2 regions of the Pseudomonas sp. 9.3L genome follow, and region 2 is predicted to be linked to the other one. Evidence: predicted binding sites of a transcription regulator. Region 2 holds the regulator's gene; the other holds the start of a gene.
What was found. Region 2 encodes sigma-54, which starts transcription at its own class of promoters, with help from an activator protein. Its sites were predicted from a motif close to ANTGGCATNNANNTTGCTNT; they were not measured.
Positions count from the first base shown of each region.

Region 1: the regulator sigma-54 is predicted to act here: its motif matches at 11,155-11,174, upstream of flgB (flagellar basal body rod protein FlgB).

Region 1 is NZ_JBZUBK010000001.1:2,960,678-2,975,952, forward strand. Features, by position in the region: gene AC4LE2_RS13520 (flagellar hook-associated protein 3) at 1-835, opposite strand, end outside; gene flgK (flagellar hook-associated protein FlgK) at 848-2,893, opposite strand; gene flgJ (flagellar assembly peptidoglycan hydrolase FlgJ) at 2,906-4,219, opposite strand; gene AC4LE2_RS13535 (flagellar basal body P-ring protein FlgI) at 4,232-5,341, opposite strand; gene flgH (flagellar basal body L-ring protein FlgH) at 5,354-6,049, opposite strand; gene flgG (flagellar basal-body rod protein FlgG) at 6,117-6,902, opposite strand; gene AC4LE2_RS13550 (flagellar basal body rod protein FlgF) at 6,967-7,704, opposite strand; gene AC4LE2_RS13555 (hypothetical protein) at 7,947-8,132, opposite strand; gene flgE (flagellar hook protein FlgE) at 8,181-9,479, opposite strand; gene AC4LE2_RS13565 (flagellar hook assembly protein FlgD) at 9,508-10,233, opposite strand; gene flgC (flagellar basal body rod protein FlgC) at 10,249-10,698, opposite strand; gene flgB (flagellar basal body rod protein FlgB) at 10,702-11,112, opposite strand; gene cheR (protein-glutamate O-methyltransferase CheR) at 11,418-12,245, opposite strand; gene AC4LE2_RS13585 (chemotaxis protein CheV) at 12,296-13,222, opposite strand; gene flgA (flagellar basal body P-ring formation chaperone FlgA) at 13,315-14,064, shown strand; gene flgM (flagellar biosynthesis anti-sigma factor FlgM) at 14,249-14,551, shown strand; gene AC4LE2_RS13600 (flagella synthesis protein FlgN) at 14,607-15,074, shown strand; gene AC4LE2_RS13605 (flagellar brake protein) at 15,154-15,275, shown strand, end outside.
Region 2 is NZ_JBZUBK010000001.1:3,623,423-3,638,697, reverse strand. Features, by position in the region: gene AC4LE2_RS16860 (YhdP family protein) at 1-3,434, shown strand, start outside; gene tldD (metalloprotease TldD) at 3,644-5,086, shown strand; gene yjgA (ribosome biogenesis factor YjgA) at 5,114-5,635, opposite strand; gene pmbA (metalloprotease PmbA) at 5,746-7,092, shown strand; gene AC4LE2_RS16840 (DUF2753 family protein) at 7,227-7,670, shown strand; gene AC4LE2_RS16835 (superoxide dismutase) at 7,672-8,289, shown strand; gene AC4LE2_RS16830 (HPr family phosphocarrier protein) at 8,441-8,713, opposite strand; gene rapZ (RNase adapter RapZ) at 8,734-9,591, opposite strand; gene ptsN (PTS IIA-like nitrogen regulatory protein PtsN) at 9,593-10,057, opposite strand; gene hpf (ribosome hibernation-promoting factor, HPF/YfiA family) at 10,065-10,373, opposite strand; gene AC4LE2_RS16810 (RNA polymerase factor sigma-54) at 10,473-11,987, opposite strand; gene lptB (LPS export ABC transporter ATP-binding protein) at 12,112-12,837, opposite strand; gene lptA (lipopolysaccharide transport periplasmic protein LptA) at 12,837-13,382, opposite strand; gene lptC (LPS export ABC transporter periplasmic protein LptC) at 13,369-13,941, opposite strand; gene AC4LE2_RS16790 (KdsC family phosphatase) at 13,950-14,474, opposite strand; gene AC4LE2_RS16785 (KpsF/GutQ family sugar-phosphate isomerase) at 14,474-15,275, opposite strand, start outside.

The DNA.
Region 1 (15,275 bases), 660 kb from region 2:
CTACGTTGAAGGTCACACCGTACAGGCTGATGCTGTCACCGCCCTCTTTGCTGTAGCTGTAGCTGCCCTTGCCAGCAGTCTGAGCCGTAAGGTCATTGCCGATGGCATCTGTCACGGTGTACTGCGTGCCGCTGGTGAAGGTCAGGGTATAGGGTTGGCCGGGTGCGAATTTTTCGTTGTAGCTGGTAAGCGAAGTCATCATCCCATCGCTGACAGACAACTTGCCGTCCACGGTTGTTGGGGCGGTTTGAGCGGTCTGGGTACGGCTCACGTTGGTGGCCAGGTCGAAGATGGCAAAGCCGGTATCGTTGGTGGCCACCGACAGAGCATCGGACACTTGCAGGCTTAACTGGGTTTCGTCGCCCTGATAGGTGTAAGAACCATCGCTGTTTTGCAGGTACGGCTGAGTCGTGGTCTTGGAGCCCGAGAACAGGTACTGGCCGTTGGCATCTTTGGTGTTAAGCAAGCCATACACGGTTTCTTTGATCTGGCCGATTTCACTGGCCAGGGACACACGGTCGTCGTCGGTCAACACGCCGTTACCGGCCTGGATCGCCAGCTCTTGACCGCGTTGCAAAGCCTTGGTGATGTTGCTCAGCACACTTTCCTCGGACAGCAGCGAGTTATTGGCGCTGGTGATGTTGGACGTGTACTGCTCCAGCACGCCGCTCTGCTGGCGCAGCTGCAACAGCTTGGCCGCCCCGATAGGGTCATCTGCGGCCGTCTGGATGCGCTGCCCCGAACTGATCTGGTTCTGGGTCTTGGCAGTGTCCGAGAAGTTCTTGGTGTACGTGGCGGTGCTGTTGGCGAAGTATTGACCAGTAGAGATGCGCATGGTGTCGGCTCCTTACAGGGCGTTAAGCAAAGTGGAGAAGATTTCCTGCGCAGCCTTGATGATCTGCGAGGACGCCGTGTAGTACTGCTGAAACTTCACGAGGTCCGCGGCTTCTTCGTCCAGGTTCACCCCGGCGACAGAATCACGGCTCTCGGTGGCGGAGCTCAACACTGCGGCAGTAGCGGTGGCATCACCGCTGGCCTGTGCAGCCTTGGCCCCCACATCTTCCACCAGCTTGGAATAGGCGCCGGTCATGCTCACGCCGCCACCGCCGGAGGCCGTACCCACGGTCTTGCTGTTTTGCAGCGAAATAAGCGAGGTGGCGTTGCGGTTGTCCGATGCGCCGTCGCTGTTAAAGGCCACGGTGTAGCTGTCGTTGGCTGCAGGCGAACCACTGACGTTGATCTGGAAGGTTGAGCTCATGGCATTGCCCTTGGCGTCGACCATGGCATTGCCGCTGTCATCGAGCATGGGCACCGACACGTTGAGGGTGTTGGTCTGGTTGGGCACGATGGTGCCGCTGCCGATGCTCGCGCCGCTGGCGTTAAACACGGTATAGCCCTGGGCGCCGTTGCTGGCCGAGCCGAACACCAGCTTGACCGGCAAGCCGTTTTCAAGCCCGGTTTGGGATTTGGCCAGGGCCGCCGAATCGTAGACGTCCAGCTTGGTGGTCAGGGTCGGCTGGGTCACGCTGCCGGTGCCACTGTTGCCCGAGCTGCTGGTGGCCGCAAGCGGGCCAGAGAAGGCCAGCTTGGACACGTCCGTCAGGGTGGTCTGGATCTGGCTCGCGCCGTTGCGGGTGGGCGTTACGGTAAAACTGTCACCCGCGCTCAGTGCGTTGCCCTTGAGGGCCAGGGTAAAGCCATCGATGCTCGGCGCGGGGTCTTCAGCCAAGGAGTGGCTGCCCATGGACAAGCCATCGGAGCGAGTCACGGTGTAGGTATTGGCATCACTGAACTTCACCGAGTAGTCATACGCCGTCAGCGCACTGCTGTTGGTGATGCTGACGTCCAGGTTGCCAGAGCCTGCGCTATTGCGCGGCGAGCCCAGGCTACGGCTGCCTACCGCCACGTCGCTGTTGATGCTGGAGAACAGGCTGCTGCCAAAGTCGCCGTTGTTGTCCACGCCCTGGCCGAGCTGGCTGTTGATCGAGTCACTGACCACCATGGCCAGACGCCCCAGCTCGTTCTGGGCCGGCTTCAGCACTTCGCTGCGATAGCGCAGCAAGCCGCCGATTTGCCCACCGCTCACCACCGAAGTCACCTCGGTGCTGTAGCTGGGGTAGTTGACGGTCAACCCATACTGGCTGGGGTCGGCGCTGCTTGGCCCGGCGGTCAGGGTGTTAGCTGACGTACCGGACACCAACGTCTGGCCGGTGCCCAGGTACACGTCATACTGCCCATCACGTTGCTGCACGGTCACGCCTACCAGCTCGTTGAGCTGGCGAACGGCTTCGTCCCGCGAATCCAGTAGGCTGGTGGGCGAGCCTGTGCCCGACATCGCCACGATCTGCTGGTTGAGCGAGGCCACGGACTTGCTGAGGGTGTTGACCTGCTCGGACAACTGGGTCAGTTGGCTGTTGACGTCGCTGGTAGACGTGGCCATCTGCGAGGCGATCGAGTTGAAGCGGTTGCTCAGGGTTGAAGCCGCCGTCACCAGCAATTGGCGCGAAGCGGTATCGCTGGGCGCGGCAGCCGAGGTTTGCAGGGACTTGAAAAAATCCGACAACACGGAAGTGATCCCGGTGGTCTTGTCCGAGAGCAGCGAATCGAGGGTGGCCGCATTGGTGGACAACGTGCTGGCTTCTGATTCCAGGGCGGTGCTGCTCGATACCTGGTTCTGCAGGTAGGAGCTGTAGATCCGACGTACCTCGGCCAGGGTGGTTCCTGTGCCCACGTAGCCGGCGCCGCCGATGCTTTGCAGCGCGCCTGCGTTGGACACCGTGGACTGCCGCGAGTAGCCGGCGGTGCCCACGTTAGAAATGTTGTTACTGGTCGTGGTCAGCGCGGTCTGGCTGGTGGACAGCCCCGACAGCCCGATGTTGATCAGATTCGCCATGGTTCAGAAACCCTATAAAGTCGTGGAGGAGCCGCTCGACGCATAGTTGCCGTAGCTCTCAAGCTGCTTGGCGATCGACGCGATCTTGCTCGCATAGCGCGGGTCCGTCGCATAACCAGCCTTTTGCAGCTCTTTGACAAACTGTTCAGGGTTATCGGCCGCTTTCACCACATCTTGATAGCGATCATTGTTCTGCAGCAGGTTGACCAAGTCGTGGAAGCTGTCAGCGAACGAATCGTAGGCACGGAACTGCGCCGACTCCTTGACCACCTCCCCGCCTTGGTATTCGGCAGTGACCGCCCGTGCGGTCTCGCCTTTCCAACTCGACCCGGCCTTGATGTTGAACAAGTTGTGGGTGCTGTTGCCATCGCTCTGACGCAGCACCGACTTGCCCCAGCCCGTTTCCAGCGCGGCCTGGGCCACCAGCACTTTAGGGTCCACCCCGATGCGCGCTGCGGCTTCTTCGGCCATGGGCAACATGGTGGCAATGAACTCGTCGTGAGAGGCAAAGGCGGCCTTGCCCGGCGCCAACGGCACCTGAGCCAGGCTGCGGCCGCTGGCGGGGTCGATGCCGCCCCTGGCGCCCGCAGCGTAGGGTTGGGTCCAGTCGCCGTAGCCACCCTGCCCTGCCTGCGTCTCAGTGCCTTGCTGACCAGTGCCTTGGCTGGCCACTGCCTGGTCGAGGCTCGCAGGCGCGGTGCCAGGCACGTTGATGCGGTTAGCCACATGAGGGTGCAACAGGTTCGCGTGGGGCGGCAGGCCGCGTACCAGGGTGTTGGCCGGGGTCGCTTGAGTGTCGCCCGGTACGATGCCGGCCAGCAGCCGATCAACCGATTTGCTCGGCAAGGCCAGCCTGCGCTGGTTGAGCATCGCCATGTCATTGCGCGCCGATGCCGCAGCGGCCTGGGTTTCAGCCGAGCCATTACGCACCGCGCCCAAGGCGTGCTGGTTGGCATCCGGGCGGGCGAAGGGGTTGGTGCCGGTGTGGGCAACGTCCTTGGTCTTGGACAGCTGGCGCATGAGTACGTCCTGCAGCCCGATCCCGTTACCTTGGTGCGACAGGCTGACCGACAGCTGCTGGTCGTACATGTCCTGGTACTGCTTCACCGCTTCAGAGTTCATGGGGTTGTCTTTGGCCAGCACATCGTTGGCCGAGCGCATGGATTTGAGCATCTGGCCAACGAACACCGATTCGAACTCCTGAGCGACCTTGCGCAGGTTGGCGTCGCTGTCGCGGTCACCCACCTTGAGCGAGTTCAGCCGGTTAAGGTCGGTGTAGGCACCTGAATCAGTGCCCGATGAAACGCCACCAGAAGGCATATCCATGCTGCATTACCCTCAGATTACGATCAGGTCGGCTTGCAAGGCGCCGGCCTGCTTCAAGGCTTCAAGGATCGCCATCAGGTCACCAGGCGCAGCGCCAACTTGGTTGACGGCACGCACGATCTCATCAAGCGTGGTTCCGGGGCCGAACTTGAACATGGGTTTGGTTTCCTGTTCGGCATTGACCTTAGAGCGTGGTACGACGGCGGTCTGGCCATTGGACAAAGGCCCAGGCTGGCTGACGATCGGGTCTTCGGTAATCGTCACTGTCAAACTGCCGTGCGTCACTGCCGCTGGCGTAACCTTGACGTTCTGGCCGATCACGATCGTGCCAGTGCGCGAGTTGATAATGACCTTGGCCATTGCCTGACCGGGGTCTACTTCAAGGTTTTCCAGTATCGACAAGTAGTCCACACGCTGGTTGGGATCAAGCGGCGCAGTCACCCGCACCGACCCTCCGTCCACTGCACTTGCAACTCCCGCGCCAAGTAATTCGTTGACCTTGTCCACGATGTGCTTGGCGGTGGTGAAGTCCGGCCGATTAAGGTTCAGGGTCAGGAAATTGCCCTGGTTGAAGCCGCTGGGCACTGTACGTTCTACCGTTGCGCCGCCAGGAATCCGACCTGCCGAGGGCACATTGACGGTGATTTTGGAGCCGTCCTTGCCTTCCGCGTCAAAACCACCCACCACCAGGTTGCCCTGGGCGATGGCGTAGACGTTGCCGTCGATCCCTTTGAGGGGGCTCATCAACAGGCTGCCACCGCGAAGGCTCTTGGAGTTACCGATACTCGACACCGTAATGTCGATGGTTTGGCCGGGCTTTGAAAACGGCGGCAAGTCGGCATGAATCGACACGGCCGCGACGTTTTTCAGCTGGGCCGAACTGGTGCCCGACGGCACCTTGATCCCGAACTGAGCCAGCATGTTGTTGAACGTCTGCAGGGTGAACGGCGTTTGTGTGGTCTGGTCGCCGGTGCCGCTGAGGCCCACGACCAGGCCGTAGCCGATCAATTGGTTACTGCGTACGCCGTCAATGCTGGCGATGTCCTTGAGGCGCTCGGCATGAGCGCCCAGGGCGGTAAGGAACAACACGGAGGCCGCCACCAATTGCTTGAAGTTCAACATGTTCATGCGCACTCAGAAGGGGAAGTACGGGCTGGAGAAGAAGCGGTCCAACCACCCAGGCTGGCTGGCCTCGGCAAATGAACCCGTGCCTGAATAGGTAATGCGGGCATCGGCTACCCGGGTCGACGACACGGTGTTGTCGGTTGCAATGTCATCTGCACGAATCAGGCCAGCGATGCGTACCAGCTCCTCTCCCGTGTTAAGGGTCAGCCACTTCTCGCCCCGCACCGAAATAATCCCGTTGGGCAGTACATCCGCCACGGTCACCGTGACGGAACCGGTGAGGCTGTTGCCTTGCGCGGACTTGGCATCGCCATTGGTCGAACGGTCGCCGCTATAGCCTGCGTTAAGGCTCAGATCGCCGCCGGTGAGCGGGTTGTTGGTCGTGGCGCTGCTACCAAACAGTGAAGTGAGCCCAAGCTTGTTGCTACTGCTCTTGCTCACCTTGGAGTTGGCGCTTTTGCTGGCAGACGTTTTTTCCGCCAGGGTAATAGTGATGATGTCACCTACCCGGAACGCTTTACGGTCGGTGTACAGGTTCTGGTCGAAGCCCGCCTGATAGATCGAGCCGTTGTTGCTGGCCGCTGGCAACGGCGTACGTGGCAACACCGGGGCGTAGTACGGATCGTTGACCTTGGGAGGCGGCGACATGCAACCACCGAGCAAGGCGGTTCCGGTCAACAACAGCACAGCAGACAGACGATTCATCACTTCAACCTCACGGTGTAACTGATCCTTCAGGCATTTAAATGGCATTCAGGGGCGTGACCGGCGATTACAGGTTCTGCGTCACGTACTGAAGCATCTGGTCGGCGGTGGAAATCACTTTGGAGTTCATCTCGTAGGCGCGCTGAGTGGTGATCATGTTCACCAGTTCTTCAACGGTGCTTACGTTGGAGTTTTCCAAGGTGTTCTGCAGTACGGTGCCGAACCCGTTGAGGCCAGGCGTGCCGACGTTGGGCGCGCCACTGGCGGCGGTTTCCAGATAGAGGTTGCCGCCAATCGATTGCAGGCCGGCCGGGTTGATGAAGTCAGCGGTTTGTACGTTGCCGATGACCTGGGCCGTCGCACTACCGGTGACAGTGATCGAGACGGTGCCGTCGGTGCCAACGGTAAAGGTTTGGGCATCGGCAGGTACGGTCACGGCGGGCTGCAGCGCCAGACCATTGGCCGTAACGATCTGGCCGTCGGAGTTCAGGTGGAAGGTACCGTCACGGGTGTAAGAGATGGTGCCGTCCGGTTGCATGACCTGGAAGAAACCACGGCCGTTCACGGCCATGTCCAGTGGCTGGTCGGTGGTTTGCAGGCTGCCAGCGGTGAAGTTCTTCTGGGTACCGACGATACGCACACCGGTACCCACTTGCAGGCCCGACGGCAATTCGCTGTCCTGGGTCGACTGAGCGCCCGGCTGACGTTTTACCTGGTACAGCAAGTCCTGGAATTCAGCACGGTCTTTCTTGAAACCGGTGGTGGAAACGTTGGCCAGGTTGTTGGAAATGGTGGTCAGGTTGGTGTCCTGCGCAGCCAGGCCGGTTTTACTGACATAAAGTGCTGGAAGCATGGGGTGTTCTCCTTCGGGCGCCGGCTACGCGGGGCCTGTGTGTCAATAAAGGTGTGGGTTACAACTAGCTTTGCAGGACCCGTGCCATCGCCTCATCGTCTTCTTTGGCGGTGGTCATCATTTTGATGTGCATCTCAAACTGCTTGGAAAGCGCCATCACCTGAGTCATCTCGTCCACGGCATTGACGTTGCTGCCCTGCAAGAACCCGGAGGTCATCTGCACCGCGCCATCCATCGCCGCCGGCTGGCCGTTTTTAGTGTGAATCATGCCGTCGGTGCCCTTGGTCAACTCAGCGGCCTTGGGGTTGACGGTCTTGATCCGATCTACGACTGCCATGACTGATGGCGCCTGCCCCAGTGAGCGGATGCTGATGGTGCCGTCCTGCCCGACTTCGATCTGCTCTTCTGGCGGCACGGCGATAGGGCCGCCGTTGCCCAGCACCGCCATGCCTGTGCTGGTACGCAGTACACCCAAGGCGTCAACGTTCAGGCTGGCACTTTTGGTATAAGCCTCAGAGCCATCGGGGGCCTGCACCGCGATCCAGCCTTCACCACCCACAGCTACGTCGAGGTCACGACCGGTAGCGATCATCGGGCCACCGCTCAAGTCTGTGGCGGGACGCTCGGTCATGGCGTAGGCACGGGACGGCAAGGTATCGCCAAACACCGGCATGGAACGGGCCTGCTCCAAGTCTTTCTGAAAGCCGTTAGTGGATACGTTGGCCAGGTTGTTGGCGTGCGCCTTTTGCGCGAGGGCATTTTGGCTGGCGCCGGTCATGGCGACATAAAGCATCTTGTCCATGGTCATCTCCTTGGCGGCGAGCGCCGCGAAATGGCTGATTACCATAGGCGTAGCAAGAGCCGGGCCAACTTTAAAAAGCTAGCTATAAAGGCTCTATATCAGGGGTTTCAGAGGATAGTCATAAAAATGACGAAAGGGAAGTGACGAAAAAACGGCGCTTTACAATGGACGTGTTCGCGAGCTAGCGCCCGCTTCCTACAGTTTCCAACGTTCCAACCATATGAAGCGGGCGAAGCTCGCGATTAATGGCACCCGGCATTGTTGAACGGCCCTGCGAACCGTTGAAATGCGTCGCCAGGGCTCGCTTGCATGCAAACGAACCTGCCGGTGGCCAGGCTTTGGTATTTGTACCAGGGGGCCGGGCCGGCTTCAGCCAGCCCGCTGGTAAACGTCAGGAAGATCATCAATAGATGCACATACGTCTTCATGGCGGCTCCAAGACCAGGGCAGCGGCTCCGCTCACCGCCCTGTCGTTATCAGGCCATCTGGATAATGGTCTGCATGATGGTGCTTTCGGTGGAAATGGTCTTGGCGTTCGCTTGGTAATTGCTCTGCGCCTTGATCAGGTTCACCAGTTCACTGGTCAGGTCTACGTTGGAGTCCTCCAACGAACCGGCCGACAGCGTGCCCATCGTGCCGCTGTTAGGCGCGCCCACGATCGGTACACCTGAGGCCGACGACTCACGCCAGCCGGTGCTGCCGTTCGGGGTCAAACCCTGGACGTTGGCAAAGTTCGCCAAGGCTACCTGGCCAACGGTCTTGGACTGACCGTTGCTGTAGCTACCGAAGATGTTGCCTTCGGTGTCGATTGACAGCGACGACAGGCTACCGGTGGCATAACCGTCCTGAGACTTGGCAGTGACGGCCGACGTGGTGTTATACGAAGATGTCTGCGCCATGTTCAGCGTAACGCCGCTAGTCGACGCGGTAGACCCGTTACTGGCCATTACGCCGGCGGCGTTCTTGGCGGCCGGCACCCAGTTGGTGAATGTGAGCTTGCCATTGGAACCCACCGTCATGTCCGAGCTGGTGGTGGTCGCCAGGCTACCGTCCGAGTTGAACGTCAGGTTGGCGGAAAAGGGTGTGGTGGAGGTTGGGTCTGCCGGGTTTACGCCATCGATGGTGGAGTACATGGTCCAGCTGTTGGTGTCGTCTTTTGCAAAGTACTGCGACAAAGTGTGGGAGTTACCCTGGCTGTCGAAGATGTCCGTGCTGAAGGTGTAGTTGTAGGTGGTGGTGTCCGAGGCATCGAAGGGCGTCGTGGCAGGGACGGTAGCGCTGGAATTGAGGTTGATCGTTTCCGTCAGCGTGTCCGTGGCCTTGGGAGCAAGCGCCGAGGTGTCCACTTTCAAGGTAGTCATGATGCCGTCGATAACATTGCCGTTTTCGTCCGCGCCGTACCCCATCAGTTTGTTGCCGCTACTGTCGACGATGTTGCCCGATTTGTCGGTGCCAAAGGCGCCGGCACGGGTATACACCTTGTTGCCGTTGTCGCTGACCACGAAGAAGCCGTTGCCGTTGATGGCCATGTCCAGGCTGGCGCCGGTGCTGCTCACGGTGCCCTGGGTGAACTGTTGCGACACCGCCGCCGTGGCAACGCCAGAGCCTACGCCATTCTTGGAACTGCCCAGGAACAATGAGTTGGCGTACACGTCACCGAATTCGGCACGTGATTTCTTGAAACCGGTGGTGGCCACGTTGGCAATGTTGTTGCCGGTGACGTTGAGTGCAGTGTTGGCCGCGTTGAGACCGCTGAGGCCGGTATTGAACGACATAGTTTATCTCCAGTGCCGATTAGCCGGCTTACAATCCAACGGATTTAACAGCGGACAGCGCTACGCTAGAGCCGTCAGCCAATTTAAGGGACATATCACCCGCGGTACTGCCGACCGTCACACTTGCGACGGTGGAAGGCAGGTACGTGGTCTGAGCAACATCTTCGCCATCTACCGTGGCATTGGCCACGAATTTGTAAGTGCCCGACGAAAGCGCAACGCCTTCGTTGTTGGTGCCGTCCCAGTCGAAGGCAATAGTGCCGGCGCTCTGAGAGCCCAGGTCGATGTTCTTCACCAAGGTGCCGTTGGCGTCGTACACCTTCACCGAAGCGTCGCTGGTCGAGGCTGTCAGGTCGAACTGGCCGGTCAGGCCGCTGCTCGTGTCCACCACGGTGCTGCTAGCGGGTGCCAATACCGAATGCCCTACCAACGCCGACGCTTGAAGCGCCTGATTGGACGTGTAGTTACTGGATAAGGCGGACACCGTTGTATTGAGGTTGTTGATGCCTTCCACGCTGCTGAATTGAGCCAACTGCGCCACGAAGGCCGAGTTGTCCTGCGGGTCAAGCGGGTTTTGGTTCTTCAACTGGGTGACCAGCAGTTGCAAGAAGGTGTCCTTGCCCATGGTCTGGGAACCGGTCACTGAGTCGGTCGAGCTTGTCGAGGCAGCGGTTGTCTTGTCTTTACTCGCAACAGCGTATTGAGAAAGAAGCGAGGCGCTGGTGCTATCGGTAGTGGTAGAGGTGGTAGTCATGGTTTATCCCTTGGCTTACTGACCCAGCGTCAGCACTTTCTGCATCATGGTTTTGGCGGTGTTCATGATGTCAGCGTTGGTCTGGAATGACCGGCTGGCAGAGATCATGTCGGCCATTTCCTCCACCACGTTCACGTTGGGGTAGTACACGTACCCGTCTTTGTTCGCAGCAGGGTTGTTGGGTTCGTAACGGGGTTCGAGGTTGCTCTGGTCTTCGACGATGCCGGACACCTGTACCCCGTGCCCTGCCTCGCCCTGCTCGTCGAACAGCGAGCTGCTGCCTGACGTACCCCCGGCCTGGTCTGCCAGAACGGTGGCAAACACGGGGTGGCGGGCACGGTAGGTCTGGTCAAGGCTGGACGAGACGGTTTCGGCGTTGGCGATGTTACTGGCCACGGTGTTGAGGCGAGTGGTCTGGGCGCTCATGCCGGTACCGGCAATATTGAAAACGCTGGACAGTGACATGAATTACTCTCCTTTGATGGCCGTGACCAGGCCACGGAATTTATTGTTCAACAAGGTAAAGCTGGCCTGGAAGTCCACCGAGTTCTTGGCGTAGTTCGCCTGCTCGATCTGCGCATCCACAGAGTTCTGGTCCAGCGACGGCTGCGTCGGAATGCGGTATTGCAGTGAGGCATCTTCGGTAGTGCTCAGGCCATCGGCATCAATGTGCATGGCATTAGTGCGTTCAAGACCAAAGGTACCGTTACGGGTTTTATCGGCCTGGGCAGCGAGCACTGAGGAAAAATCCAGGTCGCGTGCTTTGTAGTTAGGCGTGTCAGCGTTGGCGAGGTTGTTGGCAAGCACTTCGGCGCGCTGCGCGCGGAAGTTCAGAGCCTGCTCGTGGATGCCGAGTGCTTTGTCAAAACTGATACCCATGTTCGATACCTCTGGCGCAAAACGTGATGTGCTGATCGAGATATAGCAACAGGTGTGCCAACTTTGTAAGCCATTGTTTTATAAGGATATATAAAGTTAGACCGAAAAATGTCGCCAGAAAGTCGGCAATACCCAAAGGGCAGGAGGCCGGACGCAGCAGAGAAACCGCAAAGCAGGCGTCAGAAAAATGATTGGTGTTGAGGGTTGTTCGCCAACTACCGTTGGCCCACATGGCGAATGTTAAATCGATCACGGTAGGGGCGAACGCAGTTGGCGAATAACTTGAGGCTAACGCGCTGAAGGGGTTATTTCGCTTGATAGATAATGCCAGGGCTGCACTGCACCATCTGGTACTTGTCTGGCAAACCGTTGAGCGCCTCGGAAGCCCCCAGGAACAGATACCCGCCTGGCTTGAGGGTGGCATGAATGCGCGTCAGGATGTCTTTCTTCACCTCGGCAGAGAAGTAGATCAGCACGTTGCGGCAGAACACCACGTCGAACTTGCCCAGCGACGCGTAGCTTTCCAGCAGATTGATCGGCCTGAACTCGATACGGCTGCGCAAAGGCGCCTTGACGGCCCAGCGGTTCCCCGGCTTTGCGTCAAAATAGCGCTGCAGGCGTTCAGGCGACAGGCCTCGGCCAATGGCCAGGCTGTCGTACTCGCCACTGCGGCAGTTGATCAGCATCGACGGCGACAGGTCGGTGGCTACAATCTGCACGCCACTCTTGAGCTGCCCAGGGTTGGATTGGGTGAACTCTTCGAACGTCATGCTCAGTGAATAGGGTTCCTGGCCAGAAGAACAGGCCGCCGACCAGATACGCAAGCGCTGGCCAGGGCTGGCCTTGATCATTTCTGGCAATACCTTGTTCTTCATCACTTCGAAAGGGTAGGTGTCGCGAAACCACAGGGTTTCGTTCGTGGTCATCGCATCGACCACTTGCTCGCGCAAACCGCCCCTGGGCTGCATCTGGATGCGCTGCACCAACTCGCCCAGGCTCTTGATCTCCTGTTGCTCCATCAATTTATTGAGGCGGCTCGAGACCAGGTACTGTTTGTTCTCACCCAGCACGATGCCACAGGCCTTTTCCAGGAAGCCCCGGAACTGTTCAAAATCCGAATTCGCCGTAGCCAATGGTGCCGCCTCTTGGTAAATGATTGGATCGCTGCCGTCCGTACTGGAGATCAGCCTTTCGCGTTAATTCGTTCGACCACTCTAGATGCGAGATCATCCGGTCTAAACTTAGCCAAAAAGTCGTCAGCCCCTACTTTCTTGACCATCGCCTGGTTGAAAACGCCCGAGAGTGACGTGTGCAATACGATGTGCAGCTTTTTCAAACGCGGGTCGCTACGGATTTCTGCCGTCAGGGTATAGCCATCCATCTCCGGCATCTCGATGTCAGAAATCAACATCAGAAATTCTTCGTTTGGATCTTTGCCCTCCGCAACCATCGCCTTGAGGTACTCAAGGGCTTGCCGACCATCGTTGAGCGCTACCACTTCCACGCCTACCGTTTCCAGGCAGCGGCTCACCTGCTTGCGCGCCACCGAGGAGTCGTCCACGGTCAATACGCGCATGGCCACGGCTTTTTGCTGCACCTCGGCGTTGATCACACCACAGCTGATCGTTTCGGACACTGGCGAAACCTCGGCCAGGATTTTCTCCACGTCGATGATTTCCACCAACTGGTTATCGACCCGGGTAACGGCCGTCAGGTAGTGATCGCGGCCCGTGCCCTTGGGTGGCGGATGGATGTCCTCCCAGTTCATGTTGACGATACGTTCCACGGAATGAACCAGGAAGCCCTGGATCTTGGTGTTGTACTCCGTGATGATCACGAAAGGGTCCTGTTCGGCCTCAAGCGAGCGTGAGTTCGTGGCCATGGACAGGTCCAGAATAGGAATGGTCGCGCCACGGATACTGGCCACGCCACGCACCACCGGGTTGGACTTGGGCATCAGGGTCAACTTCGGGCACTGCAGCACTTCGCGAACTTTGAAGACGTTGATGCCGTATAACTGTTTGCCGTTCAAGCGGAACAACAACAGTTCAAGGCGGTTCTGCCCTACCAGTTGCGTGCGCTGGTTTACGGAATCCATCACACCAGCCATATTAAACCTCCACCTTGGACTGTTAGCTCCGAAGAGCCCCGTTCTGTGCGAGCAAGCGGCGAGTCTGGCACGTCACTTGCTCAAGCATAGCCATGAACGAGAAAACGCCATATTCACGACACCTGCTCACCACCCTGTATGGGTTGTTCACTGCTTTGTGCCTTGTCGGCTCCGGACGCCTGCTTGCCGACGACGTCACACCGCCCGAACAGCTTATCGGTGTGACTCAGGGGTTTCTTGAGTTCACCGTGGAAGATTATTTGGCGACCAGCCAAACCGAAGGCCGTTATGAGATAGAGGTGGCCAACCTGGACCCTCGGTTGCGCATGCCCCAGTGTGACCGAGACCTGACTGCCCGCCTTGAGACGCCTGCCGTACCCCTTGGGCGGGTAACGGTGCGGGTACGCTGTGAAGGGGCATCGCCCTGGACGGTATTCGTGCCGGCTACGGTCAAACTCTTTCGCGAGGTGGTGGTTGCAACGCGGCCACTCAAGCGCGATACGGTCATCGCTGAAGGTGACGTGGCTCTGCGCGAGCGCGACGTGGGCCAACTGAGCCAAGGGTTTCTCCCCGCCCTGGATCAAGCCATTGGCCAACGCGTGATCAGACCGACGGTTATGGATCAGGTCCTGGCGCCTGTGCAGGTAGAGCAACCGGAGGTTATCAGCAAGGGTGACCAGGTGGTGATTACCGCGCGGGCAGGCACCCTGGCGGTAAGAATGCCAGGCGAAGCGCTGAGCAAGGGCGCGCTGAACGAACAGATACGCGTGCGCAACCTCAATTCGCAACGCGTCGTCAGGGCCCGCGTCACCGGACCGGCACAGGTAGAAGTGTCTATGTAACCGCAACGCTCGACGGGCTACGCGAGGGTCGTTGTCCGACGCATGCGTCTGGTAGCGGCGGCCTGATTTTCCTACACTTGGCGTGCGAACCTTGCCTATTGGGTGCTTTCGAAAAAATACCCTAAAGTTTTTCGGCACCCAGTCGAAAACAAGGCAAGCGTCCAAACACCAAGGGGTTCATATCATGGTCATCGATTTCCGGAGCGTTACCGGCTCCACTCAAGTCTCAAGCACTGCTCGCACAACTGGCAGCAAGGCGGTTGGGGCTGTAGACGACGTCAAAAGCGTCAAGGAAACCAGCCAGGCTGGGGAATCCGTCCAACTGAGCGACGTAGCCCAGCACATGAAAAAGGTCACCGAGAACCTGGGCACTGACGCGCCTGTGAATGCGGCCCGCATTGCTGAGCTCAAAGAGCAGATCGCCAGCGGCAGCTACCAGGTGGACAGCAGCCGCGTCGCTAGCAAGATGCTTTCTTTCGAAGCCTGAGCCTGCGCTGACGCGGCTCTTGATTTACCGGGCGCAGTGATTACCAGGAACAGTCATGCACGACACAACCCTATTGAAGTTGATTGAAGACGACATTGCGCCCGCTGAGCATCTCCTGTCGCTGCTGCGTGAGGAATATACCGCGCTGCGGGGTCGTGACATGCAATTGCTGGAAAACATCCTGGCCCATAAGCAGTCGCTGATTGTGCAGCTGGGCCAGCATGGCCGTCAGCGCAGCCAGTTGCTGGTGGCCCTCGGGTTTACCGCAGATTCCGAAGGCCTGGCGGCATTTGCCCAATCTTCGGTGCTAGGGCATGTGTTAGTAGAGCGCGGCGAGCAATTGGCCGGCATGCTTGCAGAGTGCCAGGTAATCAACGAGCAGAACGGCCGGGCCATCGCCCTGCAGCAGTTCGCCACGGCTAACCAGTTGAAGATCCTCAGTGGCGGCGACACGCCTTCGCTGTATACGGCACGCGGCGCTACAGCGCGCCTGGCGACCGTCCGCGCCTTCAGCCAAGCCTGATCGCTTGCCTCGTCCGGGTGTGCGGTGACGGCACGATGCCGTCTTGCCGCGCTGCCGTTACGCTTTCCCGGGAGACCTGATGACTGTGTTTAACGCCTCGCCTTCAGAGGATGCACCGCAGCCCCCCAAGGTCCTCTCCACGCCGCTGGAAATCCACGCCAGCCTCAGGTCGCTGCTCGACGGCCACAACCCTTTGATCGT
Region 2 (15,275 bases):
AGGCCATTGCCCGGTTACGCCAGTTGGGCGAGCTGACCCTCCTGGAGAGCCAGCTCGTGCTCAAGCCTTGGCAACACGACCCGATGGCCTTTACATACGTGAGCATGAGCCTACGGTCACCCGCAGGTGAGGAGCGCCTGGACCTACGCCTGCACCTGCCTGATGGTAAGCCCATGGCGGCACAGGTACGTGCCCGGGTGCCAGGCGCAGACTGGCGCAATGCGGCCGTACAGGCCTACCTGAGCCTGCCTCAGAGCGACTGGGCCGCCTGGGTGCCGTCTAGCCTTCTGGGGCAATGGCATTTCAGTACGTTGCAGGTGGGAGGGGAGCTGTGGCTAAACTGGGCCCAGGCCCACGTGGAAAGCGCCGCACTACGGTTGAATGCCCCTCACCTGAAGGGCAGTGTGACCGGCCGGCCTGCCGCCGAGCTGAACGATGTGGCCCTCAGCGCCTGGGTAAACCGTGACGTTGATGGGTATAGGCTGATGGCGCAACCGCTGGCCCTGAGCGTGGGCCATGAGCACTGGGAAAGCCGCGTTCAGGCCAAGCAGGAGGGAGAAGCCTGGCAGGTCCAGGCCGACTGTGTGGCACTGGGCCCCCTGCTGCCGGTGCTGGATGCGTTCGCGCCCTGGCCAAATAAAGCCGCCCTGGCCGTGGACAGCCTCAAGCCCAGTGGTACGCTGCGCAACCTGCAACTTACCCTGCGCCCTAACGCTCAAGGGGATGGCCGCCTGTCCTTTGCCGCCAACCTCGATAAGGTGGCGTTCGAGCCTTACCACAGTGCCCCAGGCGCCGCCAATGTGAGCGGCAGCATCAGCGGCGATCTGGGGCGGGGCGAGCTGCTGCTGGACAGCGAGCAGTTCATGCTGCACCTGTGGCCCATCTTCAAGCAGCCTTGGCATTACCTAAGTGCCAAGGCTCGCCTGGGCTGGACGCTCAACAGCGAGGGCTTCAGCCTGGTGGCGCCTGTTATTCAGGTGCAGGGCGAAGAGGGCAAAATTGCCGCGGACTTCATGATCCGCCTACCCTTCGGCGACGGGCTGGAGCCCTACATGGACTTACGCGTAGGCCTGCGCGACGGCGACGGGCGTTACACCGCCAAGTACCTGCCTGAGGCGCTAAGCCCGCAGGTAGCAGAGTGGCTGCGCGGTGCAGTGCAGCAGGGCAAGGTCAACGAGGGGTATTTCCAGTACCAGGGCAGCCTAGCCCACGGTGCGCCGGACCACGCACGCAGCCTGACGCTGTTTTTCGATGTGAAGGACGCCACCTTGGCATTTCAGCCGGGCTGGCCTTCGGTCACCGGCATCGCTGGCAAGGTCGCGATCCAGGACGGTGATGTTCGCATCGATGCCAGCCACGGGCGCTTGTTGGACACGGCAGTGCGCGACGTGCAGGTACGCGTGCCTCATGCGCCAGAAGGGCAAGCGCCACGGCTTACGGTCAAAGGCGTGTTCGAGGGCCCCTTAAGCGACGGCGTGAAAATTCTCCAAACGGCCCCCATCGGAACAGGCGAGCTGTTTGCAGGGTGGCAGGGCGAAGGCCCGCTCAAGGGCACGGTTGACCTGGACATCCCCTTGGCCCACGGTGAAGTGCCGAAGGTGGGCGTAGAGTTCATCACCAGTGGCGCGCGCTTGAAGATCGCCAACCCTGAGCTTGAGCTGACCCAGCTTAAAGGGGCGTTCCGCTTTGATCTGGACAAGGGCCTGGCGGGCCAGGACGTGAGCGGGCAAGCACTGGGCAAGGCCTTCACCGCCACTTTGGGCGCCAATGGCAGTGCGGGCACGCCCTTGACCGATATCAAGGTAAATGGCCGCGTAGACGCGCAAACCCTGAGCCAGTGGTTGGGGTATCGCCAGCCCTTGCCTGCCAGCGGCGAATTTCCTTACCTGCTGAACGTGAGCCTGGGGCAGCGTAGCCAGTTGAGCGTGGAGTCAGACCTCAAGGGCGCAGTCATCGACCTTCCACCGCCGTACGGCAAGGCGGCCCAAGACGTGCGGCCTACACGCGTAGACCTTGACCTCCAGGGCGATACGCGTCAGCTGCGGGTGGCGTATACAAGCTTGGCCAGTTTTGTGTACCAACCGCCCGAGGGGCAATTCACTGCGCCATTGACCACCGGGCGTGGCGAGTTACGGGTCGGCAGCGGCGTAGCCAAGGTGCCAGACGCCTTGGGGCTGCGCGTGCGCGGCACACTGGACACCTTCGACCTCAAGGCGTGGCAAGCGGTACGCGAGCGTTATGTACCAGTGGCCGTACCCACTCCCGTGCCTACGGCCACTGGTACGCCTTCGGTTGCGCTTGCCAACGCACCCGCTACGGTGCCCACTGCCAGCCTGCTGAGCAGTATCGACGTGACAGTGGGGAGGCTCGATGCGTTAGGGCAAACCCTCGCCCAGGCGCGCGTGCGGCTGGACCGTGCGCCGGCGGCCTGGCAGTTGATTGTGGACAGCCAGCAGCTCACGGGCAGGGTGCTGGTGCCAGACCAGGCCGGTGCTGCGCTGGACATCGACTTGCAGGACGTACGGCTACCCGCACCTGCCCCGGTGGTCGCAGGGGCCGAAGAGCCACCCGAGGCGCCTGACCCGCTTGCAGACGTGGACCCGCACACCGTGCCTGCGGTGAATGTACAGGTCGCCCGCCTTTGGCAAGGCGAAGACCTAGTCGGTGCCTGGTCGTTGACACTGCGCCCCACTGGGCAAGGGCTGGCGCTGGACAACCTGAACCTTGGCCTCAAGGGCATGCAGTTGCAGGGCAATGGCAGCTGGGAAGGGGCGCCGGGGGCAACCAGCAGTTGGTTCAAGGGCAGCGTGCGGGGCGGTAACCTGGCCGATGTGCTCAAAGCCTGGCGCTTCGCACCTTCGGTCACCAGCCATGACTTTGCCCTGGATGTCGACGGCCGCTGGCCGGGCTCCCCGGCATGGGCCTCGCCCAAGCGGTATTCGGGGAGCCTGAGCGCTACCCTCAACCATGGCCAATTCGTTGAGATAGAAGGCGGCGCCCAGGCCCTTCGCGTCTTCGGGCTGCTGAACTTCAACGCCATTGGCCGGCGCCTGCGCCTGGACTTTTCCGACTTGCTGGGGCGTGGGCTGAGCTACGACAAGGTGACCGGGCAACTGGCGGCCAGTGAAGGGGTGTACGTCACGCGAACGCCCATTAAGCTCACCGGCCCCTCTAGCAACCTTGAACTCGATGGCACCCTGGACATGGCCGCAGACCGAGTAGATGCGCGGCTACGGGTCACGCTGCCGGTGAGCAACAACTTGCCGATGGCTGCGCTGATCGTAGGTGCTCCGGCGGTGGGTGGGGCGCTCTTCCTGGTGGATAAGCTGCTAGGCGACCGTGTATCGCGCCTGCTCAGTGTGAAGTATCGCCTGGAGGGCTCGCTCAAGGAGCCCAAGCTGAGTTTCGACCGGCCCTTCGACAAAAGCCGTTAATTGCGTCGATAGTTAGCCCAGTTAGGTGGAGTGGAGTAGGCTGTAAGCCTGTTTTGACAGGTAACCCGTTCCCCACGCAGGGTACCTACTGTAGTCGTCTCACCAGGCCGCGCCGAGCAGGCGAGCGGCCGTGAGCGTAGGCCAATGCCCGTGCATTGGCAGTTTTCCTCGCAGGGCGCATTGCGGCCTGCCTCTTTCGCGGAGTGAACATGAGCGAGATGTTATCTACGGTCAGCGCACAACTGTTAACCCCTGGCGAGCTGACCCTCGATAGCCTGGGCAGCGTGCTAGGTGAATTGGCAGGCCCCGGCATCGATGCGGCGGACTTGTACTTCCAAACGCAGATTTCCGAGTCTTGGGCATTGGAAGACGGCATCGTCAAAGAAGGTAGCTTCAATTTCGACCAAGGCGTCGGCGTGCGTGCCCAAGCCGGTGAGAAAACCGGCTTTGCCTACAGCAACACTATTACTCGCGAAGCACTGGGGCTCGCTGCGCAAGCGGCCCGGTCGATCTCCCGGGCAGGCCAGCAGGGCCAGGTGCAGGCGTTCAAGGCGCCGGCCGTGCAGCCACTGTATGCAGCCGATAACCCGCTGGACGTGATGTCTCGCGCCGAAAAAGTCGAGTTGCTCAAGCGTATCGACGCCTACACCCGTACCCTGGATACCCGTATCCAGCAAGTCACCGTGAGCATGGCCGGGGTGTGGGAGCGCGTGCTGGTAGCGGCCATGGATGGCAGCCTGGCCGCAGATGTCCGGCCGTTGGTACGGTTCAATGTCAGCGTAATCGTCGAGCAGAACGGCCGTCGCGAACGTGGCGGCCATGGGGGCGGTGCGCGCACCGACTACCGCTACTTCGTTGATGAAGAGCGCGCCATGGGGTATGCCCGTGAAGCCTTGCGCCAAGCCTTGGTCAACCTGGAAGCCCGGCCTGCACCGGCCGGTACGCTACCGGTGGTGTTAGGGTCGGGATGGTCGGGTGTGCTGTTGCACGAGGCCGTGGGCCATGGCCTGGAAGGGGACTTCAATCGCAAGGGCAGCTCCGCATACAGCGGCCGCATGGGCGAGCAGGTGGCTTCCAGCCTCTGCACCATCGTCGACGATGGCACCCTGGCAGGCCGGCGTGGCTCGCTCAGCGTGGATGACGAAGGTACCCGTACCCAATGCACCACGTTGATCGAGAACGGCATTCTCAAGGGCTACATGCAAGATAAGCTCAATGCCCGCCTGATGGGTGCGGCCGCTACGGGTAACGGGCGCAGGGAATCCTACGCGCACCTGCCGATGCCGCGCATGACCAATACCTACATGCTGGCTGGCGAGCAGGACCCTGCGGAAATCATCGCATCGGTCAAAAAAGGTCTGTACTGCGCCAACCTAGGTGGCGGCCAAGTGGATATCACCAGCGGCAAGTTCGTGTTCTCGACCAGCGAAGCCTACTTGATCGAGGACGGCAAGATCACCGCGCCGGTCAAAGGCGCTACCTTGATCGGCAACGGGCCTGAGTGCATGAGCCGGGTGTCCATGGTCGGTAATGACTTGTCGCTGGACAGCGGCGTGGGCACCTGTGGCAAGGATGGCCAGTCGGTACCCGTAGGCGTAGGGCAACCTACGCTCAAAATCGACGCCATTACCGTAGGCGGTACGGGCGCGTGAGCCAGGCCGTCGTCATTGTGTGCCTGCCTAGCGCAGGCCACGCACCTGCTCGTCCAGCTCGCGGATGTATTTGAAGATCTTGCGGCTCGCGGTCGGTGGCCGGTTATGCGTGGCCTCATGCTGCGCATGTCGAACCAGTGAGCGCAGTTGTTGCCGATCGGTGTCTGGGTACTGGATGACGAAGCTGTCCAATACGCTGTCGTCGCCACCAATTAACCGATCACGCCAGCGCTCGAGGTTATGGAAGCGTTCGTTGTATTGGCGAGTGGAAGCATCCACCTGGTCGAGCAATTCCAGGATGGCGTCGGTGTCTTGGTCACGCATCAGCTTGCCGATGAATTGCCTGTGGCGCTTGAGCGCCGCGTTTGCCGTGTGCTTAGGGGCTTCTTCCAGTGCGCGACGCAAGGGCTCCGTAAGGGGCAGTTTGGCGAGCAGGTCGGGTTTGAGCGTGGTCAAGCGCTCGCCCAGTTCAGTCAAGGCATGGAGTTCGCGCTTGACCTGTGTCTTGCTTTTTCCCTCACCGAGGGAGTCGTCGTATGAATCAACCATGGGGGCCGTCCGTTTATAAACGCCGCCATGATAACCAGTCGGGGGCCGATTGTCCGGCCCGGCCAGCGCAGGCCCTTGCCGCGATCCATCTTTGAAGTGTGGAGAAACCCATGAAAGCAGTCCAAAGCGTTGGTCCAGAGGCCCTGCCACTGCTCAAGCAGCAGGTTCAGGAGATCATTGCCGAAGCCCAGCGTCAGGGGGCCAGCGCCTGTGAAGTTGCAGTTTCCCTGGAGCAGGGGCTGTCCACGTCTATCCGTCAGCGCGAAGTCGAAACGGTCGAGTTCAACCGTGACCAAGGGTTTGGCATCACCTTGTACCTGGGGCAGCGCAAGGGCTCGGCCAGTACCTCTGCCAGTGGGCCGGACGCGATCCGGGAAACCGTCGCTGCAGCCTTGGCCATCGCCAAGCACACGTCCGAGGACGAAGCCGCCGGGTTGGCAGACGCCGACCTTATGGCCAATGAGTTGCCTGCCTTGGATTTGTACCACCCTTGGAACATCAGCCCCGAAGCCAGCATCGAGCTGGCCCTGGCCTGCGAGGCCGCAGCCTTCGACGCCGACCCGCTGATCCGCAATGCCGACGGCAGCCAGGTTACGACTCACCAAGGCTGCCGGGTCTATGGCAACAGCCATGGCTTTGTGGGCGGTTATGCTTCCACCCGTCATAGCCTGAGCTGCGTCATGATCGCTGAGAAAGACGGGCAGATGCAGCGCGACTATTGGTACGACGTGAACCGTGAAGGGCACCTGTTGGCGTCGCCCGAGTCCATCGGCCGTAAGGCGGCCGAACGTGCGGCGAGCCGCTTGGGTGCTCGTCCAGTCTCCACCTGCGAGGTGCCTGTGCTGTTTGCTGCTGAATTGGCGGGTGGCTTGTTTGGCAGTTTTCTCTCGGCGGTGTCTGGCGGCAACCTGTACCGCAAGTCATCCTTCCTTGAAGGCGCCATGGGCCAGCAGTTGTTCCCTGAATGGCTCACCCTCGACGAGCGCCCGCACCTGGCGCGGGCCCTGGGTAGCGCAGGCTTCGACGGGGACGGCCTGGCGACCAGGGCCAAACCTTTCGTAGAGGGGGGCAGGCTGGTGTCATATGTGCTTAGCACCTATTCCGGGCGCAAGTTGGGCATGCCCAGCACGGCCAACTCTGGCGGCGTGCATAACCTGTTCGTGACCCATGGCAATGAAGACCAGGCAGCGTTGATCCAGCGCATGGGCCGTGGCCTGCTGGTCACCGAACTCATGGGCAGCGGCCTGAACATGGTGACCGGGGATTATTCTCGGGGGGCGGCAGGGTATTGGATAGAGAACGGCGAAATCCAGTTTCCCGTTCAAGAAGTCACGATCGCCGGCAACATGAAAGACATGTTCAAGCAGATTCTGGCGGTGGGTAACGACTTGGAGCAGCGTAGCAACGTGCGCACCGGGTCGGTGCTGATAGAGCGCATGACCGTCGCCGGTAGCTAACCGGCGCTAAGCGGGCCGTTCAGCCTGTTTCATGAATCTATGTACCCGCTCCGGTTGCGTTGAGATTGATTATCAACTAATAGTCAGTCTCAACGAGTACGCAATACGTGCGTGCCTCTCAAGCGGAGCGGGCCATGGACCAATGGAAACGCACCATCCAACGCGCTAATGCCTTGTTTGCCCAAGGGCATTGGGTCGATGCGCGTGAATACTACCTTCAAGCCCTGGCGTTGGCTCAGATCCTGTTCGAGCGCTGGGCCGATGCCGAAGAGGCGGTCGCCGCCTTCGTGGTGTCTCATCACAACCTGGCAGACGTGCATTTGCGGTTGCTTCAGCCAGAAGAAAGCGCGGAGTATTTCTGCGCCGCGCATGAGCATTTACTGGTCACCGTCCGCCAACGAGCGCTTCCTTATGCCCTGCGGGACGCTGCGCTTCGTCACAGCAATCGCACCTATACGGAACTGCTGGGTTTCATCGCCGTCCATGGCGAATACCCCCGCACTACGAGTTTGCTCTCAAGTGCCATGGGCCAACAGTCGCGCCACACCGGCGCCCATCCGCGATACGGAGTCCACTGACATGCCCCATACCTTGCCTAGCCTGCCTTACGACTACAAAGCGCTGGAGCCTCATATCGATGCCCAGACGATGGAAATCCACCACACCAAGCACCACCAAACTTACATCAACAACCTCAATGCCGCGCTGGAAGGCACTGAGTACGCTGAAATGCCGGTTGAGGAGTTGATGGCCAAGCACGCTACCCTCGACGACAAACTCAAAGGCCCGGTAGCGAACAACGGCGGTGGCCATGCTAACCATTCGCTGTTCTGGAAAGTGATGACCCCCCAGGGCGGCGGCGCGCCGACAGGGAAGGTGAAGGATGCCATCGAGCAAGACGTAGGCGGCTTCGACGCGTTCAAGGAAGCCTTTACCAAGGCAGCGCTAAGCCGGTTCGGCAGCGGTTGGGCCTGGCTGAGCGTTACTCCCGAGAAAAAACTGGTAGTTGAAAGCACTGCCAACCAGGACAGCCCTCTGATGAAGGGCAACACCCCAATCCTGGGCCTGGATGTGTGGGAACATGCGTACTACCTGAAGTACCAGAACCGTCGTCCTGAGTACATTGGCGCATTCTTCAACGTGATCAATTGGCAAGAAGTTGAGAAGCGCTACGAAGCTGCCCTGCAGGCTGCCTGATTACCGTAAGCCTTCCTGGCGCCTATGGCTCCCTTGCCATGATGTGCTTGGGGGTCATAATCCCTGGGAGCTAACGGAGCTTAAGCGGAGTTGGCGAACAGCGTCCTGTTTGTTGTTCAGGAGGGCCTCATTCGCCAACTGCCGTTGGCTTCTACTCGCCTTCGTCGAATTTGTCATTGATGAGGTGTGCCAGCGCGTCCAGGGCCTCTTGGGCCTGCTCGCCTTCGGTATTCAGATGAATTTGCGTGCCTTTGCCGGCCGCTAACATCATTACCCCCATGATGCTTTTGCCATCGACCAGGCTGGCTTCCGTACGGCCTACACGCACCTGACAGGGGAAGCGCCCGGCAACGCCCACGAATTTGGCGGCGGCGCGTGCGTGCAAACCCAGCTTGTTAATGATGGTGATGTCGAGTGCGGGCATTACGCGAGGCGTCCTTGGGTTCAGGTGAGGTCCCGGTGGCGAACCTGGACATTATCGATGATCGGTTGCAGCTGCTTACCGAGCCGCTCGGTGATATAAACCGAGCGATGGTGCCCTCCTGTGCAGCCGATGGCAACCGTGACGTAAGCACGATTGTTGGCGGCAAACCGGGGAAGCCACTTCACCAGGTACGCGGCGATGTCTTGATACATTTCTTCGACATCTGGCTGAGCCGCCAAATAGTCGATCACAGGCTGCTCCAGGCCGGAGTGCTCACGCAGCTCTGGCCTCCAATAAGGGTTGGGCAGGCAGCGTACGTCAAACACCAGATCTGCGTCTGTGGGCATACCGCGCTTGAAACCAAACGATTCGATCAGGAAGGCCGTACCGGCCTCGGGCTTATTCAGCAAGCGCAGCTTCAGCGTGTCTCGCAACTGATACAGGTTCAGGTGCGTGGTGTTCACCTTGAGGTCTGCCAAATCCGAGATAGGACCAAGCAGGTGGCTTTCTGCGCGAATGGCCTCCGCAAGGGATCGATCTGCACTGGTTAGTGGGTGACGGCGACGGGTCTCGGAAAAGCGTTTGAGCAGCGTGTTTTCGTCTGCATCCAGAAAAAGCACGTCGCACTGGATATGTTTGTTGCGCACCTCCTCTAGCAGCTCGGGGAACCGCGACAGGTGACTGGGTAGGTTACGGGCGTCAATCGAGACTGCAACCAGGGGGCGTGCCAATTCGGTATGGATAATGGCGCGTTCGGCCAGCTCGGGCAGCAGGCCGGCTGGCAGGTTGTCGATGCAGTAGAAACCGTTGTCTTCGAGTACATCGAGTGCGGTGCTCTTGCCGGAGCCAGAGCGACCACTCACGATGACCAGGCGCATGTCAGGCGCCAGCCTGGGTGTCTAGCACCACCTGATAGAGGGCTTCGCCGGACTCCGCAGCCCGTAGGCGGGCGCGTACTTCCTTGCGATCCAGCATGCTAGCGATCTGGCGCAGCAGCTCCAGGTGGGCGTCTGTAGCGGCCTGAGGCACCAGCAGTACGAAAATAAGGTCTACCGGTGCGCCGTCGATGGCGTCGAAGTCTACTGGCGCCTGCAAATGCAACAGCGCGCTCATGGGTGCTTCGCACTTGGCTAAGCGACAGTGGGGGATAGCGATACCGTTGCCAAAGCCCGTGGAGCCGAGTCTTTCTCTGGCGAGAAGTGCTTCGAATACGGTTTGCTGGTCAGCACCCGGAAGGTCCTTGCTGATGAGCCCTGCGATGTGTTCGAGGACGCTTTTTTTACTGCCTCCCGACACGTTCACGCAGGAACGGCCGGGGGTCAGGATGTTTTCTAGTCGGATCATTGGGGGCTCAGCGAGCGGCGGCACCTTGGAGGTGGCTCTGCTGTTTTTCCTTATACTTGAGCAATTGCCGGTCAAGTTTGTCAGTGAGGAGATCGATTGCAGCGTACATGTCGTCGTGCTTGGCTTCAGCGAACACATCCGACGTAGGGACGCGGATGGTAGCTTCAACCTTTTGCATCTGCTTGTCGACCTCCATGATGACCTGAACGCTGGTGATCTTGTCGCAGTGCCTTTGAAGCTTGGCAAGTTTTTCGGTCACGTAACTGCGCATGGCGTCGGTCACATCTAGCTGATGGCCACTGATGTTCACTTGCATACCGCTTCTCCTTATTGCCAGGGCATAAAGAGGCAGGTGTGGTACCTGCCACTGAAACGCTGGTGGCACCCCAGGCGAATGCTCAATGCCCAGGCCAGGTTACATCAGCCGCTTGCGTTCGCTCGACGGCGCGATCCCAAGAGACTCGCGGTACTTGGCGACTGTGCGACGTGCTACCTGAATGCCTTGTGCCTCCAGTAAACCAGCGATCTTACTGTCACTCAATGGCTTTTTCGGATTTTCCGCAGCGACCAGTTTTTTGATGATCGCGCGGATGGCTGTGGATGAGCATTCACCGCCTTCCGAGGTGCTGACGTGGCTTGAGAAAAAGTATTTCAGTTCGTATATGCCGCGGGGGGTGTGCATATATTTTTGAGTGGTCACCCGTGAAATAGTGGATTCATGCATGCCCACTGCTTCGGCGATATCGTGCAACACCAAGGGTTTCATGGCTTCGTCACCGTAGTCCAAAAAGCCACGCTGATGCTCCACGATCTGAGTGGCCACTTTCATCAGCGTTTCGTTACGGCTCTGCAGGCTCTTGATGAACCAGCGTGCTTCCTGCAGCTGATTGCGCATAAACGTGTTATCGGCACTGCTGTCGGCGCGGCGCACGAAGCCTGCATACTGGGCATTCACCCGCAGGCGCGGCACAGACTCCTGGTTAAGCTCTACCAGCCAGCGATCACTGTCCTTGCGCACGATCACGTCGGGCACGACGTATTCAGGCTCGCTGGACTCGATCTGTGAGCCCGGACGGGGATTGAGGCTCTGTACGAGTTCGATGACCTGCCGAAGCTCGTCTTCCTTGAGCTTCATGCGCCGCATCAGTTGGCTGTAGTCGCGGCCGCCCAGCAGCTCGATGTATTCGGTCACCAGCCGTTGCGCTTCGGCAAGCCAAGGCGTTTTTGCGGGCAGTTGCCTCAGTTGGAGCACCAGGCACTCACTCAGGCTTCGCGCACCGATACCGGCAGGCTCGAATTGCTGGATGCGCCGCAGTACGGCCTCGACCTCATCGAGTTCGATGTCCAGTTCGGGATCGAAGGACTGGCACACCTCTTCGAGGGTTTCCTCGAGATACCCCTGGTTGTTGATGCAATCGATCAGGGTGACTGCGATCAAGCGGTCGTTGTCCGACATGGGCGCGAGGTTGAGCTGCCATAGCAAGTGGCTTTGCAGGCTTTCACCCACCGAAGTGCGGGTGGTGAAGTCCCAGTCGTCATCCTCGCCACTGGAGGAGCTGTTGGTGCTGCTCTGGTAGATATCTTCCCAGGCAGTATCCACCGGCAGGTCATCCGGGATTCGTTCGCTCCAGTCACCTTCTTCGCTGCTGCTGCTTTCGGGGGCAGGTGAGCTTTCCTGGAAGTTGGCCTCCTGAAACGCGGGCTCCTGGTTTTCGGCAGGGCTGTTGTGCTCTACCTTATCTGCCAGCGGGTCTGCGTTATCGAAGTCGTCGCCTTCTTCCTGGCGTTCGAGCATGGGATTGGACTCAAGCGCCTCCTGGATTTCCTGCTGAAGGTCCAGGGTAGATAGCTGGAGAAGGCGGATGGCCTGTTGCAACTGCGGCGTCATCGTCAGTTGCTGGCCCATTTTAAGGACAAGCGATGGTTTCATGGCGTGAGCTTGACACCTTGATTGCCGGCGCTAAGCGCCATCCATAGCAAGCGCCTGGAAAAGGCGCCCGAATTTAAGCAAATTATATGCCTGAAACCGGGGCATTTGCCTAGGGGTTTTACATTTACAGCCTGAACTCGTGCCCCAAGTACACTTCCTTTACCAGTTCATTGGCAAGGATAGTGGCTGAATCGCCTTCGGCAATCAATTGGCCATCATTCACGATGTAGGCGATTTCACAAATATCGAGCGTCTCACGCACGTTGTGGTCGGTGATAAGCACCCCGATACCTTTCGCTTTGAGGTGATGAATGATCTGCTTGATATCGCCTACCGAGATAGGGTCCACGCCTGCGAAGGGTTCGTCCAGGAGGATGAACTTGGGTGAGGTTGCCAGCGCCCTGGCGATCTCGACGCGCCGCCGCTCGCCACCGGACAGGCTCATGCCAAGGTTGTCCCGGATGTGGGTGATGTGAAACTCCTGCAGCAGGCTCTCCAAGGCCTTGCGTCGGCCTGGGCTGTCCAGGTCTTTGCGGGTTTCCAGGATTGCCATGATGTTATCGGCTACCGACAGCTTGCGGAAGATGGACGCTTCCTGCGGCAGGTAGCCGATACCTGCACGAGCACGGCCATGCATGGGCTGGTGGCTGACGTCCAGGTCGTCGATAAGCACGCGTCCCTGGTCGGCCTGTACCAGGCCCACGATCATGTAAAAGCAGGTGGTTTTGCCGGCGCCGTTAGGCCCCAGCAGCCCAACGATCTGCCCACTTTCAATGGACAGGCTAACGTCCCTGACCACCTGACGACTTTTGTAGCTCTTGGCAAGGTGCTGAGCCTTCAACGTAGCCATTACTGCGCCTTCTGCGGCTGGTCGGTTTTCTTTTTCGGCTGGATGACCATGTCGATCCGTGGGCGAGGCGCGGTGACCTTGCTGCCCGTGGCGCGACCGGCATTGACCACCTGCTTGACGGTGTCGTAAACGATCTTCTCGCCTTCGGAGGTGTTGCCGTCGTTGATGACCTTGGCTTTGTCTACCAGCACGATGCGGTTTTGAGCCGCGAAGTACTGGATCGTCACGGCATAAGCTTGCACGATGGGCTTGTCCGCGGCGGGTTTCTGTTCGTAATACGCCAGGTTACCCACAGCCGTGAATACGTCTACGTCGCCCGTTGCATTTCGGGTAACCGTTACCTTGTTGCCGGTGATTTTCATCGACCCCTGGGTAATGATCACGCCGCCGGTGTACACGGCAACGCCCTGCTTATCATCGAGCTGGGCATCATCGGACTGGATGTGAATGGGTTGGTCCCTGTCGGTAGGCAGCGCCAAGGCGTTCACGCTTCCCAGTACCGCGCCCAGGCCAAGCAGGAAGGGGAGGGTTTTAACGAGCCTCATACTGTCCTCTTACGGTGGACAGCAAGTGGATCTTGCTGTCGTTCAAATACGCTTTCATTCCCTTGGCAGTCGTTACGCCACCGGCGCCCTCGATTCTAACGTCTCGGTCGGTCTGCGCATATTGCTTCTGTGGAAAGACTGTAGCGCGCGACGTGGTAATCACGGTCGTGCGGTTTTGCTGGTCGATACGATTGAGGCGAACGGCGTCGATCAGCTCAACCTCGCTACCATCAGGATTGACCTCGGCGCGATCGCTGCGCACGTGCCAGGGCAGGGGTGTGCCGCGGTAGATGTCCATCACCGGCGCAGTGACATGAGTGACCTCACTGGTCTTGAGGTGCTCCACCTTGTCAGCGGTCATTTCATATTGTCGGCTGCCGTCTGGCAGGTACTGTACGGTGTGGGCATTGATCGCATAGTAGTCGATCGTGCCTGCATCCACGCTAGCCTTCGGGTTGTGGAGGAACCGCTCAGGGCTGAGGTTCCAGTAGCCCACGGCAATCAGCAGTGCGGCGAGCACCGTGGCAGTTGCCAGCGTAAGGAGCTTTCGGTTTTGCATTGGTCAACCTACAGGTAATGGTTCAACGCGGCATCCAGGTTACCCTGCGCTCGCATGATCAGCTCGCAATACTCACGAGCGGCGCCTTCGCCACCCCTGGCCTGCGTGACCCCATGGGCATGCCGACGCACGAAATCGTTGGCATTGGCCACGGCCATGCCCAGGCCTACTCGGCGCATCACGGGCAAGTCTGGCAAGTCGTCACCCAGGTGCGCGACCTGGTCATAGGACAGGTGTAACTGCGCCAGGAGTTCATCGAGCACGACGAGTTTGTCCTCACGGCCTTGGTACAGGTGGGGAATGCCCAGATTACGGGCTCGCCGCTCAGTGGCGGGGCTGTTTCGGCCACTGATGATTGCGGCGGTCACCCCCGACGCCATGAGCATTTTGATGCCCTGGCCGTCGAGCGTATTGAACGCCTTCATTTCCGAGCCGTCTTCAAGAAAGTACAGGCGGCCATCGGTAAGTACGCCATCGACGTCGAAGATAGCCAGTTTGATGCGGCTCGCTCGCTCCAGGAGGGCACGATCCATTACACAACCCCTGCGCGAAGAAAATCATGCATGTTGACCGCGCCTATGGGCTGGTTCTGTTCGTTGACCACTACCAGGGCACCTATTTTATGATCTTCCATTATTTTCAGGGCCTGGGCTGCAAGCATGTCCGGTGTGACGGATTTGCCATTGACAGTCATCACCTGCTCGATGGGCGTGCGGTGCACGTCCAGGTTGCGGTCCAGGGTTCGGCGGAGGTCGCCGTCGGTGAAGACGCCTGCCAGGGCGCCGTTTTCTTCAAGTACCACCGTCATGCCCAGCCCTTTGCGGGACATTTCAAGCAGCGCTTCCTTGAGCAATGTGCCTCGGCGAACGGCGGGCAGCCCGGCGCCGCTGTGCATCAGTTGCTCTACCTTGAGCAGCAGGCGGCGGCCCAGCGCACCACCTGGATGGGAAAACGCAAAATCTTCCGCAGTGAAGCCGCGGGCCTCAAGCAATGCCACGGCCAGGGCGTCACCCAGCACCAAAGCGGCAGTGGTAGACGACGTAGGTGCCAGGTTGAGCGGGCAGGCCTCGTGCTGCACACGTGCGTCGAGGTTGACCTCTGCCACGTTTGCCAAGGTAGACTCCGGATTGCCCGTCAGGCTGATCAGCCGAATACCCAGGCGCTTGATCAGCGGGAGCAAGGTGAGGATCTCGGCCGTGGTGCCCGAATTGGACAGGGCCAGCACGATGTCATCGGGCGTGATCATGCCCATGTCGCCATGGCTGGCTTCGGCAGGGTGCACGAAAAACGCGGGGGTGCCAGTACTGGCAAGCGTGGCGGCAATCTTGCGTGCG